Regions from separate parts of the Klebsiella sp. I138 genome, predicted to be linked through region 2. Evidence: predicted binding sites of a transcription regulator. Region 2 holds the regulator's gene; each other region holds the start of a gene.
The links. The regulator CRP, encoded in region 2, controls carbon source genes, mostly activating them, when cyclic AMP is high. The targets are predictions, from matches to a motif close to ATGTGANNNNNNTCACAT.

Region 1 (3,119 bases), 1.1 Mb from region 2:
GTGCTGGCCGGGACCGGGCTATCATCGAAGGCGATACCGGTACGGAAGGTCCAGTTATCGTCATAGTAATAGGTCGTACCCAGTGCGATACGGTAGGCGTCTTTAAAGCTTTCGTCTTTATAGAACAGCGTCTCACCGTTGCTACCCGTAGCTTTCAGCTCCTGGAACTGACTCCAGCTGGTGTAGGTCATGCTGTAGTGGACAGCCCACTGCGGCGCGACGCGGTTATAACCGGACAGCTCCCACATTTCAGGCAGGTTCAGGGTCAGAGAGCCGTCGGTGGTTTGACCGTTGGTGCCCGCCGGAAGCCCGAAGTTGCCGAGGATCTGGTTGTACGCGGAAGGTAAGCTGCTCTTGTAGTTACCGTCAAAGTCGATCTTCACTTCTGAACGGTAGGTGAAGCCGTAGCGGTTATTCTTATCGACTTCATAAAGAATACCGGCGTTCCAGCCAAAGCCCCAGGCGTTACCGTTGAGGTGAGCGATTTGCGTATCCGCAGGAATTTGCGAAACAGGGCCTGCCAGCTGCGGCGGCAGTGCGCCAGAGCCTGCAACGATTTGCCCCAAATCGCCCGCATAGCGTTCAATCTTGGCTTTCGCATAGACCGCATCAAACCCTAAGCCAAAGCTCCAGTTACTGTCCAGACGATAGGCGCCGCTCAGGTTGAAGTTTGCCGTGGTTAAGTCCGTTTTTCCGCCCATGCTCCCGGCGGCATAGTCATCGGCGTACTCGGTCGCCAGACCGTAGTTAGAGGTAATAGACGCCCCCCAACCAAACTGATCGTTAATTGGCGACACAAAGTGGAAGTTAGGCACCCATGCTGTTGGCGCAATATTATCGGCGTTCAGGCTTTTGCCTGTTGGAGACTGGCCGGTAATATTGACATTAGGGTCAACAAACACTGCGCCCGCAGACATCGTCGGGCGATCAAACATCATGATCAATGCTGGGTTACGGCTGGCATTGCCCGCATCGTCAGCAATTGCACCTTCACCGGAATAGGCGCGACCAAGGCCTGATGAAGAGAATTCATTTAACTGAAAGCCTGCTGACCAGGCCTGTGTTGAAACAAGTGCTACAGCCACTGCGAGGGCAGATTGGGTAAAGCGGGTTTTCTGGCTCATGCCCATAACCTCATTGAGTTATTTTTATTTAAACTATGTTACATGCCGTAACAGAAGCGCGAAGTGTAGGGTCTGCTTTACGACATAGAAATCAGACCAGTGCGCTGAGTATAGGTCTGACCAGATGAGATGTTGCAAGTTTGTTTATGAGATTTTTCAATTGTGATGCGAAAAAAGCGATCCAGCTGGCAAATTTGCCCCCACAGGCATTAACCAAAACGGGCATTTCTTGTTTTGGATCATTTTTAAGTGTGATTTCGGTCACTTAGGTCTTTTGTTGTCATTAACGACTGGAGGCAGCTCCCGGCCGGGCGTAAAATAAGCATATTAATTGTCTGGCACCATTGAGTGCATATACAGAGGAAATCTACGATGAGTAAAGTTAGTGCAGATGAAACCCCGGTTTGCTGCTGTATGGATGTTGGCACCATTATGGACAACACCGATTGCACCGCCTCTTACAGCCGCGTTTTTGCCAATCGCGCCGCAGCGGAAGAGACGCTCGCCGCGTTGACTGAAAGAGCGCGTGGTGTGGAATCTGAACCGTGCAAAATTACCCCGACCTTTACCGATGTAGAAGGCGGCGTACAAATGGATATCGATTTCGTCTTCTGCTGTGAAGCCGAAACCCTGATTTTCCAGCTCGGTCTGCGTTAATCTCCCTTCAACGCCCCTCCCGTCAGGGGCGTTATCTTCTCCTTTCAATGTGTTTTGGCTCCCACTTTTTCTCTTCGCCGATTGGCTTAATGTAAAAAATTAGTTAAAACTGTTATCAGGTCAGACCACTTGGTTTTATCGGTTAACAGGGGAAAGTCATGAGTCAGGCATTACCGCTTGTCACCCGTCAAGGCGATCGCATTGCCATTGTCAGCGGTTTACGTACGCCGTTTGCCCGTCAGGCCACGGTATTTCACGGTGTTCCCGCCGTTGATTTGGGGAAAATGGTCATCAGCGAAATGCTGGCTCGCAGCGACATCCCCCCGGAAATGATTGAACAGCTGGTATTTGGCCAGGTGGTGCAGATGCCGGAAGCGCCGAATATTGCGCGTGAAATTGTTCTTGGTACCGGCATGAGCGTACACACCGATGCTTACAGCGTAAGCCGCGCCTGCGCGACCAGTTTTCAGGCCGTCGCAAACGTTGCGGAGAGCCTGATGGCGGGGACGATCCGCGCAGGAATTGCCGGCGGGGCCGACTCTTCATCCGTATTGCCTATCGGCGTCAGTAAAAAGCTCGCCCGCACGCTGGTCGACGCCAATAAAGCGCGCACCCTCGGACAGCGCCTGAAGCTCTTCTCCCGTTTACGCCTTCGCGATCTTTTGCCGGTACCGCCTGCGGTGGCCGAGTATTCGACCGGGCTACGGATGGGGGATACCGCAGAGCAGATGGCAAAAACCTGGGGAATTACCCGCGAACAACAGGATGCGCTGGCGCATCGTTCGCACCAGCTGGCTGCCAAAGCCTGGGAAGAGGGCAAGTTAGCGGCTGAAGTGATGACCGCATACGCTCCGCCCTACCGTGAGCCGCTGGAAAACGACAACAACATTCGTAAAAATTCAACACTGGCTGATTACCAAAAGTTACGCCCGGCTTTTGACCGAAAGCATGGGACCGTCACCGCAGCAAACAGTACGCCGTTAACCGACGGCGCCGCGGCGGTGATCATGATGACCGAATCACAGGCCAAAGCGCTGGGATTAACTCCGCTTGGCTATCTGCGCAGCTACGCCTTTACCGCCATTGATGTTCGCCAGGACATGCTGCTGGGGCCAGCGTGGTCAACGCCGCTGGCGCTGGAAAGAGCGGGTCTGACGCTGGCTGACTTAACGCTTATTGATATGCATGAGGCTTTTGCCGCGCAAACGCTGGCGAATCTGCAATGCCTGGCCAGCGACCGCTTTGCCCGTGAGGTCCTCGGGCGTTCTCAGGCGACGGGGGAGGTGGATGAGAGCAAATTCAATGTCCTCGGTGGCTCAATTGCCTACGGGCATCCTT
Region 2 (3,119 bases):
AACGGGGGCATTCACGTGAAGCGGTGATGGACTCCGTGGTCCGTTCGATGGAGGACTATATCAACTTCATTACGCCACAGTTTTCACGCACGCATATCAACTTCCAGCGCGTTCCCACCGTCGATACCTCCAACCCGTTTGCGGCGAAAGGCATTCCGTCTCTGGATGAAAGTTTTGTGGTGATTCACTTCCGCAACCTGCGGGATATCGATTTCCCCTGGCTGCTCGCGATGCTACAGGGCTCGTTTATCTCACATATCAATACGCTGGTAGTGCCGGGCGGGAAAATGGGGCTGGCGATGGAACTCATTATGACGCCGCTGGTAGAGCGCCTGATGGAAGGCAAAGCGATTTAAATGGCCGGGCGGCGCGACAAAACGGTGTAAGCCCGGTAAGCATCGCGCCACCGGGCATCTGGTATTACGCTTCCACCACTTCAAATGTATGAGTGATGTTCACCGCTTTTTGCAGCATCAGCGCTACCGAGCAGTATTTCTCCGCCGACAGTTCTACCGCACGCGAGACCGCCGCATCTTTCAGCTCTTTGCCAGTCACGATAAAATGCATATTGATATGGGTAAACAGGCGCGGCGCCTCTTCCCGGCGTTCCGACGTCAACTTCACTTCGCAGTTGGTCACGTTGTGGCGACCTTTTTGCAAAATAGACACGACATCGATCGCACTGCATCCACCCGCCGCCATCAGCACCATTTCCATCGGGCTTGGCGCTTTATCCCCGGAGTTGCCATCCATCAAAATCTGATGACCCGATGCGGACTCTCCAATGAAGGTTAACCCCTCAACCCATTTCACACGAGCTTGCATAAAATTTAACTCCAAGGTTGCAATTTTCCTGACAGATTACGCGCACATAACAATTCTCGCAACGGAAGGCGACCTGCATCATGCTGAAGCGAGACACCAGGAGACATGCGGCAAAAGCTATGCTAAAACAGTCAGGATGCTACAGTATTACATTGATGTACTGCATGTATGCAGAGGAGTTCACATTACAGGCTGAAGAAAAATCACCAGCCGTTTCCCAGGCATAGGGAAACAATACGATTGCATGCCCGGATGCCGTGTTGTGTCGGCACCCGGAGATAGCTTATAACAGAGGATAACCGCGCATGGTGCTTGGCAAACCGCAAACAGACCCTACCCTCGAATGGTTCTTGTCTCATTGCCACATTCATAAGTACCCATCTAAAAGCACGCTGATCCACCAGGGTGAAAAAGCAGAAACGTTGTACTACATCGTCAAAGGCTCTGTGGCTGTGCTCATCAAGGATGAAGAAGGGAAAGAGATGATCCTCTCCTACCTCAACCAGGGCGATTTCATCGGTGAATTAGGCTTGTTTGAAGAAGGCCAGGAGCGTAGCGCCTGGGTACGTGCGAAAACCGCATGTGAAGTGGCCGAAATCTCCTACAAAAAATTCCGTCAGCTTATCCAGGTCAACCCGGACATCCTGATGCGTCTGTCGTCGCAGATGGCTCGTCGTCTGCAGGTAACCTCAGAAAAAGTGGGTAACCTTGCCTTCCTCGACGTCACCGGGCGTATCGCTCAGACGTTGCTGAATCTGGCAAAACAGCCAGACGCGATGACCCATCCTGATGGTATGCAGATTAAAATTACCCGTCAGGAAATTGGTCAGATCGTGGGTTGCTCCCGCGAAACCGTTGGCCGTATCCTGAAGATGCTGGAAGATCAGAACCTGATCTCTGCACACGGTAAAACTATCGTCGTCTACGGTACGCGTTAAGTCGATAAAACGGCGTATTGCACCCGCAATACGCCGTTTTTGTTTCCCCATTATGTGGCGCAGGCTGATTTACCACCCGGAAGTCAACTATGCACTGCGGCAAACGCTGGTGTTGTGTTTGCCTGTCGCAATCGGTCTCTTCCTCGGTCATCTACAGCAAGGCCTGCTGTTCTCGTTAGTGCCTGCCTGTTGTAACGTCGCTGGCCTCGATACACCTCACAAACGCTTTTTTAAGCGATTGATCGTTGGCGGTTCGTTATTTGCCGGCAGCAGCCTGGTCGTCCAGCTTCTGCTCCAGCAGGATATCCCGCTGCCTCTGATTCTCAGTGGCCTGGCGCTGCTGCTTGGCGTCACGGCGGAAATCAGCTCCCTGCACGCCAGGCTGCTGCCCGCATCGTTAATTGCCGCGATCTTTACCCTGAGCCTTGCCGGGAACATGCCCGTCTGGGAGCCACTGCTGATCTACGCTCTCGGGACCTTGTGGTATGGCCTGTTTAACTGGTTTTGGTTTTGGCTCTGGCGCGAACAGCCGCTGCGTGAATCGCTGAGCCTGCTCTATCGGGAGCTGGCTAACTACTGCGAAGCGAAATACAGCCTGCTGACGCAGCATATCGATCCGGCCACTTCGCTGCCGCCGCTGCTCACGCGCCAGCAAAAGGTGGTGGACCTGATAACCCAATGCTACCAGCAGATGCATATGCTGGCGGCGAACCAGCGCAACGACCACAAACGTCTGTTGCGGGCCTTTCAGGTGGCGCTGGATTTACAGGAACATATTTCCGTCAGCCTGCATCAACCCGAAGAAGTGCAAAAGCTGGTAGAGCGCAGCCACGCGGAGGCGGTGATCCGCTGGAACGCGCAAACCGTAGCTGCCCGCCTGCGGGTGCTGGCCGATGACATTCTGTACCACCGCTATCCGCAACGCTTTCATATGGATAAGCAAATCGGTGCGCTGGAGAAAATTGCCTGGCAGCATCCTGACAACCCGGTCGGACAATTCTGCGCCTGGCACTTTAGTCGAATAGCCCGGGTTTTGCGTACCCAGCGCCCGCTCTATGCCCGCAACCTGATGGCAGATAAAGAACGTCGCCTGCCGCTGCTGCCTGCGCTGAAGAACTATCTCTCATTGAAATCACCGGCATTACGCAACGCCGCCCGCATCTGCGTGATGCTATCGGCAGCCAGTCTGATGGGTAGCGCCCTGAATCTGCCCAAGCCCTACTGGATCCTGATGACGGTGCTGTTCGTGACCCAAAACGGCTACGGCGCGACGCGAGTACGTATCGTCCACCGGGCGGCAGGAACCCTTGCCGGTCTGGCCATCGCCGGACTGGCGCTGCACTTTCATGTCCCGGA
Region 3 (3,119 bases), 1.4 Mb from region 2:
ACTTGGTTACAGGCCGTAAACGTCCATGAATGATATAGATACACTCATCAGCAATAATGCACTATGGTCAAAAATGCTGGTGGAAGACGACCCTGGCTTTTTCGCAAAATTGTCGCAAGCGCAGAAGCCACGCTTTTTGTGGATTGGATGTTCTGATAGCCGGGTGCCTGCTGAACGGTTAACCGGCCTTGAGCCCGGCGAACTGTTTGTCCATCGTAACGTCGCCAATCTGGTGATTCATACCGACCTGAACTGTCTGTCCGTGGTGCAGTATGCCGTCGATGTGCTGGAAGTCGAGCATATCATTATCTGCGGCCACTATGGCTGCGGTGGCGTACAGGCGGCGGTAGAAAACACCGAACTGGGGCTTATCGATAACTGGCTGCTGCATATTCGCGATATCTGGTTCAAACACAGCTCTCTGCTGGGCGAAATGCCCGAGGAGCGTCGGCTGGATACGTTATGTGAGTTGAACGTGATGGAGCAGGTCTATAACCTGGGCCACTCGACCATTATGCAGTCGGCGTGGAAGCGGGGTCAGAAGGTCACCATCCACGGCTGGGCCTACGGTATCCATGACGGGCTGTTACGCGATCTTGATGTGACCGCCGTCAGCCGCGAAACCCTTGAACAGCGCTACCGTCAGGGGATTTCCAACCTCAAGAGCAAACACATCAACCACAAGTAACCCGCCCGTTTCGGAAAACCCCGGCAGCGCAGCGCGCTATCGTCCGGGGTCGCGTGAAACCTTACTCGTCCAGCAGGACCACTTTGCCGACGTACGGCAGATGGCGATAGCGCTGGGCGTAATCAATCCCGTAACCGACCACGAACTCATCCGGGATAGCAAAACCAACAAACTCAACCGGGACGTTCACTTCACGGCGGCTTGGCTTATCCAGCAGCGTACAAATAGCCAGAGATTTCGGCTCACGCAGGCTGAGAATTTCACGCACTTTAGACAGCGTGTTGCCGGAATCGATAATGTCTTCCACGATCAATACGTCTTTACCGCGAATGTCTTCGTCCAGATCTTTCAGGATTTTAACGTCACGGGTCGTCGACATGCCGCTGCCGTAGCTGGAGGCGGTCATAAAATCGACTTCATGCGGCACCTGCACTTCACGACACAGGTCGGCCATAAACATAAATGAGCCGCGCAGCAGCCCCACCAGCACCATTTCGCTGCCGCTGTCTTTGTAGCATTCGTTGATTTGACGACCCAGTTCGGCGATACGCGCTTTGATCTCGGCTTCCGGGATCATCACTTCTACAGTATGTTTCATTAAACTAACCATTTGATTCTTAAGATAAATCATCAACTCCGTTGCGAATGCACCGACGTTGACCGGCAAGCTATGCAGTATACCAGTAAAAAGAAATATGCGATGCAGGGAATAATAAAGCCCATTTTGTGATTCCGATCACACTTGTTAAATCCTATAATTAATTGCAATTAAAAAATTAACAAACAACCGAGTGTCTTTCTATGGCAGAAACAAAGTCTCAACAATCACGGCTTCTCGTGACGCTGACAGCTCTCTTTGCAGCGTTCTGCGGCCTGTATCTTCTTATTGGTGGGGTATGGCTGGCGGCTATTGGCGGCTCCTGGTATTACCCTATCGCTGGTCTGGTGATGCTGGGCGTCACCGTGATGCTGTGGCGGGGTAAGCGCTCAGCGCTCTGGCTCTATGCTGTACTGCTTCTCGCTACCATGGTCTGGGGCGTCTGGGAAGTCGGTTTTGACTTCTGGGCGCTCACTCCCCGCAGCGATATCCTGGTCTTCTTCGGCATCTGGCTTATTCTGCCTTTTGTCTGGCGTCGTCTGCCAATCCCATCGGGCGGCGCAGTCGCTGGCCTGGTTGTTGCCCTGCTGATCAGCGGCGGCATCCTGACCTGGGCCGCATTGAATGACCCACAGGAAGTGAACGGTACCCTGAACGCCGATGCGACGCCTGCGGCGCCAATCTCCGCGGTTGCCGATGGCGACTGGCCAGCATACGGTCGTAATCAGGAAGGCCAACGCTACTCGCCGTTGAAGCAGATCAACGCTGATAACGTGAAAAACCTGAAAGAAGCCTGGGTGTTCCGCACCGGCGACCTGAAGCAGCCGAACGATCCGGGTGAAATCACCAACGAAGTGACGCCGATTAAAGTGGGGAACATGCTGTATCTGTGTACCGCCCACCAGCGTCTGTTCGCACTTGATGCAGCCACCGGGAAAGAGAAATGGCACTTTGACCCGCAGCTGAATACGGATCCTTCCTTCCAGCACGTGACCTGCCGCGGCGTCTCTTATCACGAAGCGAAAGCAGATAACGCACCGGCAGACGTCGTTGCCAACTGCCCTCGCCGCATTATTTTGCCGGTCAACGATGGTCGCCTGTTCGCCATTAACGCCGACAATGGTCAGCTGTGCGAATCCTTTGCCAACAAAGGTATTCTCAATCTGCAGACCAATATGCCGGTCACCACGCCGGGGATGTACGAACCGACGTCTCCGCCCATCGTGACCGACACGACCATTATCATTGCGGGTGCTGTAACCGATAACTTCTCTACCCGCGAGCCGTCTGGCGTTATTCGCGGCTTCGATGTGAACACCGGTAAACTGCTGTGGGTGTTCGATCCGGGCGCGAAAGATCCGAACGCGATTCCGACTGATGAGCATCACTTCACGCTGAACTCTCCGAACTCCTGGGCACCGGCGGCCTATGATGCCAAACTGGACCTCGTGTATCTGCCGATGGGCGTCACCACTCCGGATATCTGGGGCGGCAACCGTACGCCGGAACAGGAACGTTACGCCAGCGCTATCGTGGCGCTGAACGCGACTACCGGTAAGCTGGCATGGAGCTATCAGACCGTTCACCACGATCTGTGGGATATGGATATGCCGTCTCAGCCAACGCTGGCGGATATCGACGTCAACGGTAAAACCGTGCCGGTCATCTACGCTCCGGCGAAAACCGGCAATATTTTCGTCCTCGACCGCCGCAATGGCGAACTGGTTGTCCCGGCACCGGAAAAACCGGTTCCTCAGGGCGCAGCGAAAGGCGACTACGTCTCTAAAACTCAGCCGTTCTCCGACCTGAGCTTCCGTCCGAAGAAAGATTTGA

Region 1: a site for CRP is predicted at 1,374-1,391, ahead of ACMYSK_RS00830 (YfcZ/YiiS family protein). Genes of this name have one in related genera too.
Region 3: a site for CRP is predicted at 1,413-1,430, ahead of hpt (hypoxanthine phosphoribosyltransferase). Genes of this name have one in related genera too.

The regions. Positions count from the first base shown of each region.
Region 1 covers NZ_CP180447.1:178,508-181,626, forward strand. The annotation lists gene fadL (long-chain fatty acid transporter FadL) at 1-1,124, opposite strand, end outside; gene ACMYSK_RS00830 (YfcZ/YiiS family protein) at 1,497-1,781, shown strand; gene fadI (acetyl-CoA C-acyltransferase FadI) at 1,940-3,119, shown strand, end outside.
Region 2 covers NZ_CP180447.1:4,599,005-4,602,123, reverse strand. The annotation lists gene ACMYSK_RS21410 (phosphoribulokinase) at 1-356, shown strand, start outside; gene ACMYSK_RS21405 (OsmC family protein) at 421-825, opposite strand; gene crp (cAMP-activated global transcriptional regulator CRP) at 1,131-1,763, shown strand; gene ACMYSK_RS21395 (YccS/YhfK family putative transporter) at 1,816-3,119, shown strand, end outside.
Region 3 covers NZ_CP180447.1:3,197,075-3,200,193, forward strand. The annotation lists gene can (carbonate dehydratase) at 26-688, shown strand; gene hpt (hypoxanthine phosphoribosyltransferase) at 750-1,286, opposite strand; gene ACMYSK_RS14945 (glucose/quinate/shikimate family membrane-bound PQQ-dependent dehydrogenase) at 1,490-3,119, shown strand, end outside.